Ketobacter alkanivorans: one gene and its partner. The protein of the gene in region 2 interacts with the protein of the main gene of each other region in a pairwise test. Links are inferred from orthologs where the notes say so. Each region holds a gene or a part of one and is shown on either strand. Other genes may lie near its edges. The genes, in order: gyrB and gyrA.

Region 1 (3,426 bases), 1.8 Mb from region 2 along the record:
TAATTTTGGGGCGAATGGGTAACATTCTTGTTACCTCTGTTTCAGTAGGTAACACAGTTATCCACAGATTTTGATTGTGAGGATGGGAAGATCTTCGTCTCAGTGGATAACTACTTATTCCATCATATTACTTTACAGTCTTTTAACGGTTTAACATAAGCTATTGATTAGTATCAATAAAATCGAACTGAACATTTTGTATTCATATTAATTATTGTAGTTAGCGCTTACTTACAGTTTACTGCTTACCCTTTTCAGCTTCACGCCCACTGATTTATTCCACAAAGTTATCCACAAGCTCGTTTCTTTATTGCACATTTATTCAGCATAAAAAAAGGCCGCTGTAAGCGGCCTTTTTTAGCGTTGTTGCTGCTTATGTGAACTACACGTCCAGGTTGGACACGTTCAGCGCATTGGTCTCGATAAAGTCGCGCCTTGGCTCTACGTGATCGCCCATCAGGGTGGTAAATATCTGATCCGCCGCTATGGCATCATGAATCGTAACCTGAAGCATTCTGCGAGTTTCAGGATCCATTGTGGTTTCCCACAGCTGGCTTGGATTCATTTCACCTAGCCCTTTGTAGCGTTGTATGGTGTGACCTTTTTTCGACTCAGTCATCAGCCATTCCAGTGCCTGATCAAAGCTATCCACAGGGTAATTGCGCTCGCCTCTCTTAATGAACGCACCTTCTTCTATCAAGGTCGCCATTTTCTCACCCAACGTAGCGATTGAGTTGTAGTCATCGGAAACCACAAATTCACGGGACAATATATGCTCTGTCGGAACGCCGTGATACACCTGTAGAATTCTGGGTAGGAATATATGACGCTCGGTATCTTCATAGAGCGTTACTTCATAGCGTTCGGTAGCCGGTGTTGTCGCAACTAAATGTGCATGAAGCTCAGCACACCAGCTTTCGACCTTACTGGCGTCCGTCAGATCCTGTTCTTGCAACCTGGGAACATATACCAGTTGTTGCAGCACGAACGCAGGGTAGACCCTGGACAGGCGATCGATGCGTTTGTGAGTGCTGCGATATTCCTGCACCAAGCTTTCCAATGCTGATCCACTGATGCCTGGCGCCTCGGCATTTACATGCAGTGATGATCCATCCAGCGCGGCTTGCGTAAGATAGCTTTCCAACGCCAGATCGTCCTTAAGGTATTGTTCTTGTTTACCTTTTTTGATTTTGTACAAGGGCGGTTGGGCGATATAGATATAGCCACGCTCAATCAGCTCTGGCATCTGCCTGAAAAAGAATGTCAGTAGCAGTGTTCGGATGTGCGAGCCATCCACGTCCGCATCCGTCATTATAATGATGGAGTGATATCTGGATTTGTCTGGGTTGTATTCATCTTTGCCGATGCCACAACCCATTGCAGTGATCAGGGTTCCTACTTCAGCCGATGACAACATTTTATCAAATCGTGCCTTTTCAACGTTGAGGATCTTACCCTTCAGCGGCAGTATTGCCTGAGTCTTACGGTTGCGACCTTGCTTTGCCGATCCCCCCGCAGAATCACCCTCCACCAGGTAGAGTTCGGACAATGCTGGATCCTTCTCCTGGCAATCGGCCAGTTTTCCTGGCAAGCCTGCGATATCCAGAACCCCTTTACGGCGGGTCATCTCACGAGCGCGGCGGGCGGCGTCTCGGGCTCTTGCTGCATCAATGATCTTATTACAGATATTCTTCGCATCGTTTGGATTTTCCAACAGGTATTCCTGCAGTTTTTCCATCATATGCTGCTCAACAACGCCCTTAACCTCAGATGACACCAGCTTGTCTTTGGTCTGTGATGAGAACTTCGGGTCTGGCACTTTCACCGACACAATGGCTGTCAGGCCTTCACGGGCATCATCGCCACTGGTACTTACTTTGTGCTTCTTCTGTAGGCCTTCTTTTTCGATATAGGTGTTCAAGCAACGGGTCAACGCCGCTCTAAACCCCGCCAAGTGGGCGCCACCGTCACGCTGGGGGATGTTATTGGTGTAGCAGTAGATGTTCTCTTGATAGGAGTCATTCCACTGCAGCGCCACTTCAACGGATATGCCTTCGTCTTCTCTGTGGCCATCAAAATAGAATACCTGGTTAAGCGGTGTCTTATTCTGATTCAGGTACGACACGAAGGCACTCAGTCCGCCTTCGTATTGGAATACGTTTTCCTCACCACTGCGTTCATCTTTTAATACGATGCGTACACCAGAGTTCAGGAATGACAGTTCACGCAGGCGTTTGGCTAATATATCGTGGGAAAACTTAATGTTGGTAAAGGTCTCTTCCGATGGCCAGAAGTGCAGTTCTGTACCGGTTTTGTCGGAATCCCCCACAGCCGCTAACGGCGCGTCTGGCACGCCATGGGTATAGTTTTGTTCCCATACCTTGCCTTCACGGCGAATGGTGATTTTTAACTTGGTGGATAGCGCGTTTACAACTGAAACCCCCACACCATGCAGGCCGCCTGATACTTTATAGGAGTTATCATCGAACTTACCACCGGCGTGCAGCACCGTCATGATGACTTCTGCGGCGGATCTGCCTTCCTCGGGGTGGATATCCACCGGGATACCACGGCCATTGTCGGATACTGATATTGATTCATCTGGATGGATGACAACTCTCACTTCAGAGCAATGGCCAGCGAGCGCCTCGTCTATTGAGTTATCCACCACCTCAAACACCATGTGGTGCAGACCTGTGCCATCATCCGTATCACCTATGTACATGCCTGGGCGCTTACGTACTGCGTCTAGCCCTTTGAGTACCTTGATATTGGAGGAATCGTAGGTTTTATTTGAATCATCAGACATAAGTGTCGTTTGCTCCGGGTTCTGTATCGGGGTGTTTAGCGTAGAGTTCCATGTTCCACGTGAAACATTGTATGGTCCATCAACCCAGCTAGGAGGGTATCGTCGATAGACTGCTCATTAATGGCAGTGATAAATGTTTGGCACGGAAACTCAGTTAAAAATTGGGTCACGTTCTCTATATTCTTTTTATCCATTTCGGCAGGTAAATCATCCAGCAACAATACCGGGGATACACCTGTGCGATCCAGCATGAGGGATATCTGAGCCAGCCGGACACCATATAATACCAGTTTTTTCTGTCCTCTGGAGCATATATCTTTAGCTAATGTACCTCCCCACAGTATATCCAGCTCCGCCCTGTGAGGGCCGTATACGCAGCTCCTACGCTCTATCTCACTTTCGACCTTGGAATTGAGGCAATCAGCAAATTTGGGATATTCGTGCCGGTTCCAGCCAGCGCGGTATCTGAATTGAATATCCACATCGCTGCCAAAGTAATGCTTGAATATGCGCTGGGTATAAACAATCAACGCATCAACGTACTGCATACGCTCAGTATCAAGCCTCTCACCGTAGCGCTCCAGCACAGCATTCCAATAATTGACCTGGTGGGCTGT
Region 2 (3,572 bases):
CTTTAATGGCCTTGGAGGACCATTGCCCTGTGTTCACGTAATCCGCAGACTGAGTACCATCTGACAGATTCATGGGCACCATCGCGAACTGAGCACTGGCACCGCCCTGCAAAAACAGCACTTTATACTGATCAGGAATGCTCAGAAGATCCCGCAAATCACGTTCCGCTTTTTCAGCGATTGCCACCACTTCATCCGAACGATGGCTCATCTCCATCACCGACAGACCTTTGCCCTGATAATCGAGCATTTCAGCCTGGGCCTTTTGTAACACCGCCTCTGGAAGCGCTGCGGGACCTGCACAAAAATTATAGGCGCGCGTCATGGCGTTTATTCATCCTCTGGATCAGAATCGCTTACGTCGGAAGCGCCGACATCAGTGTCCGCCGGCGCATCAGAAGCAGCGTCGGAAGCTTCGGCCACTTCACCGTCCAGAGCTTCACCGTCCAGAGCCTCATCATCAAGCTCGTCGACTTCAAGCTCCGCAATACGCTCTACACCCACCAGACTTTCATCTTTGGCCAGACGGATCAACATCACACCCTGGGTGTCTCGACCTTGTACTGACACTTCGGAAATCCGCGTGCGTACCAGCGTGCCCTGATCCGAAATCAGCATAATTTCATCTGTTTCGGAAACCTGTACAGCACCAACGAGGGCGCCGTTACGATCGCTGCAGCGCATGGCGATGATGCCTTTTCCGCCGCGACCTTTGGTGGGGAAGTCTTCTACCGCGGTACGCTTGCCATAGCCGTTTACACTGGCGGTCAGTACTTGATGTCCGGGCTGCGGCACGATCAGGGAGATCAGATCCACACCCTCAGGCAGGTTCACACCGCGTACACCACGGGCAGTACGCCCCATGGCCCGCACATTTTCTTCTTTGAAACGAACAGCTTTACCTTCGGAGGTGAACAGCATGATGTCCTGTTCGCCATCGGTGATATCAACACCCACCAGACGGTTGCCGTCGTCCAATTCAATAGCGATCAAACCGGAACTGCGAGGACGGGAGAATGCCTCCAGCTCCACTTTCTTGACGGTACCATTACTGGTGGCCATGAAAACGAACTTGCCGGACTCGTACTCTCGCAGCGGTAGAATCGCTGTGATTTTTTCTTCTTCCGATAGCGGTAGCAGGTTCACGATGGGACGACCACGGGACTGGCGACCAGCCTGCGGGATCTGATACACCTTCATCCAATAAACCTTGCCCTGATTACTGAAGCAAAGAATGGTGTCGTGAGTGCTGGTGACCAGAAGGTGCTCCACGTAATCTTCATCTTTAACCGACGCTGCCGCCTTACCCTTACCACCGCGGCGCTGGGCCTGATAGTTGCCGATTGGCTGGGTTTTGGCGTAACCACCGTGGGACAGAGTGACCACTACGTTTTCTTCAGGGATCAGATCTTCGTTGGTGAGATCCATGCGCGAAGCAACGATCTCGGTACGGCGCTCATCGGCGTACTGCTGGCGGATTTCAACCAGCTCGTCACGAATCACTTTCATCAACAGTTCGGGGTCTGCAAGGATCGCCATCAGCTCGCTGATCAGGTCCAGTTTTTCCTGATATTCCTTGAGCAGCTTGTCGGTCTCCAGACCTGTCAGGCGATGCAGGCGCATGTCGAGAATTTCTTTGGCTTGCACTTCTGACAGGTAATACAGGCCATCATCACGCAAACCAAATTTGTCATCAATATTGTCGGGGCGACAGGCTTCCGGGCCACCGGCACGTTCCAGCATGTCCAGCACGTTACCGGGCTTCCAGCCCTGCCCCATCAAACGCTCCTCAGCTTCTGCACGGCCGGGGGACGATCTGATCAGCTCAATTACGGGGTCGATATTGGCCAGGGCCACAGCCAGGCCTTCCAACACGTGACCGCGCTCGCGGGCTTTGCGCAGATCGAATACGGTACGGCGGGTGACTACCTCACGACGATGACGGATAAAGGCCTCGACGATGCCTTTCAGGTTCATCAGTCGTGGCTGACCGTCCATCAGGGCCACCATGTTGATGCCAAACACGGTTTCCAGCTGAGTCTGCGAGTAGAGGTTGTTGAGCAGCACTTCGCCGTTGTCGCCACGGCGCACCTCGATAACCACACGAATGCCGTCTTTATCGGACTCGTCGCGGATCTCGCTGATGCCTTCAATGCGTTTTTCTTTCACCAGCTCGGCGATCTTCTCGATCAGGCGGGCTTTGTTCACCTGATAGGGGATCTCGGTGATGATGATGGTTTCTTTGCCGTTCTTTTCGGTCTCGATATGGGCGCGGGCGCGCATATACATGCGGCCACGACCGGTACGATAGGCTTCGATGATGCCGGAACGACCGTTAATGATGCCGTAGGTAGGCAGGTCAGGACCCTGGATGTATTCCATCAGGCCATCGATATCAATATCGGGGTTGTCGATGCAGGCCAGGGTGCCGTCGATCACCTCTCCCAGGTTGTGGGGAGGGATGTTGGTGGCCATGCCTACCGCAATACCGGATGAACCGTTGATCAGCAGATTGGGGACTCGAGTAGGCAGCACCGATGGCATCTGCTCGTTGCCGTCGTAGTTGGGCACAAAATCGACGGTTTCTTTTTCGAGATCTGCCAGTAGATCATGGGCGATCTTGGACATGCGCACTTCGGTGTATCGCATGGCTGCCGCGTTATCGCCATCGATGGAACCGAAGTTACCCTGCCCATCCACCAGCATGTAGCGCAGCGAAAAAGGCTGCGCCATACGGACGATGGTGTCGTATACCGCGGAATCACCGTGCGGGTGATATTTACCGATTACGTCACCCACCACACGGGCAGATTTCTTGTAGGGTTTGTTGTAGACGTTACCCAGCTCGTGCATGGCGTACAATACGCGGCGGTGTACGGGTTTCAGTCCATCGCGCACATCTGGCAAAGCTCGCCCCACGATTACGCTCATGGCGTAATCCAGGTAGGATTGTTTTAGCTCGTCTTCGATGTTGACCGGTAGGATTTCTTTGGCTAGTTCTGACATCGGGTTCCTGATCTGCTGTTGACGGCTGTGAGCGGACTCATTCGGGGCCCAAGCTGCACAGTAACCGGGGTTGGTCTTTCGTCGTTTTTGTCATTGCCCCTGACGGCTGGCAAGGCCGATTTTAAAGCTCCAAATCATAGCACAATGCGGCCACAGTGAGCTAAGGGCAAAAGGCGGTTTTTTATAGAAATATTGCGCTTTTGCCCCCCCCCTATCACTCAGTGTAAAGCTGGCTTTTCCATCAACTGGGCAATACCGGCCAGCGAAGGCCGTTCCACGACACCCTGCTCGGTCACTATGGCGTCTATCAGCTCGGCCGGGGTTACATCAAAAACCGGGTTGTACACATCCACATTTTCAGGTGCCAGGCGATGGCCTTTCACTGCCACCACCTCCTCTGGCCCCCGCTCCTCTATGGGGATATCCCGTCCGTTGGACAGCTCCATATCAAACGTGGTGGTAGGGGCCGCCACCATGAAGCGCACGCCGTGATGCTTGGCCAGCACCGCCAGGCTGTATGTGCCGATTTTATTGGCCACGTCGCCATTGGCGGTAATACGATCAGC

The links.
Region 1: the proteins of gyrA (region 2) and gyrB interact in binary tests that used the Escherichia coli proteins (3 or more experiments, as listed by UniProt). The link is inferred for Ketobacter alkanivorans from one-to-one orthologs.

The regions. Positions count from the first base shown.
Region 1 is NZ_CP022684.1:2,741,586-2,745,011, forward strand. Bases 97-3,195 are described here. They hold gyrB (DNA topoisomerase (ATP-hydrolyzing) subunit B), read right to left. Parts: upstream 2,810-3,195; coding sequence 383-2,809; downstream 97-382. Other genes in these bases: recF (DNA replication/repair protein RecF), read right to left, coding at 2,845-3,195. Also shown: Kalk_RS11795 (lysophospholipid acyltransferase family protein), read left to right, coding at 1-22; more of recF, read right to left, coding at 3,196-3,426. UniProt on the Escherichia coli protein: DNA gyrase negatively supercoils closed circular double-stranded DNA in an ATP-dependent manner to maintain chromosomes in an underwound state.
Region 2 is NZ_CP022684.1:905,157-908,728, forward strand. The notes cover bases 131-3,375. They hold gyrA (DNA gyrase subunit A), read right to left. Parts: upstream 3,007-3,375; coding sequence 331-3,006; downstream 131-330. Other genes in these bases: serC (3-phosphoserine/phosphohydroxythreonine transaminase), read right to left, coding at 131-325; mtnA (S-methyl-5-thioribose-1-phosphate isomerase), read right to left, coding at 3,225-3,375. In the rest of the region: more of serC, read right to left, coding at 1-130; more of mtnA, read right to left, coding at 3,376-3,572. UniProt on the Escherichia coli protein: A type II topoisomerase that negatively supercoils closed circular double-stranded (ds) DNA in an ATP-dependent manner to maintain chromosomes in an underwound state.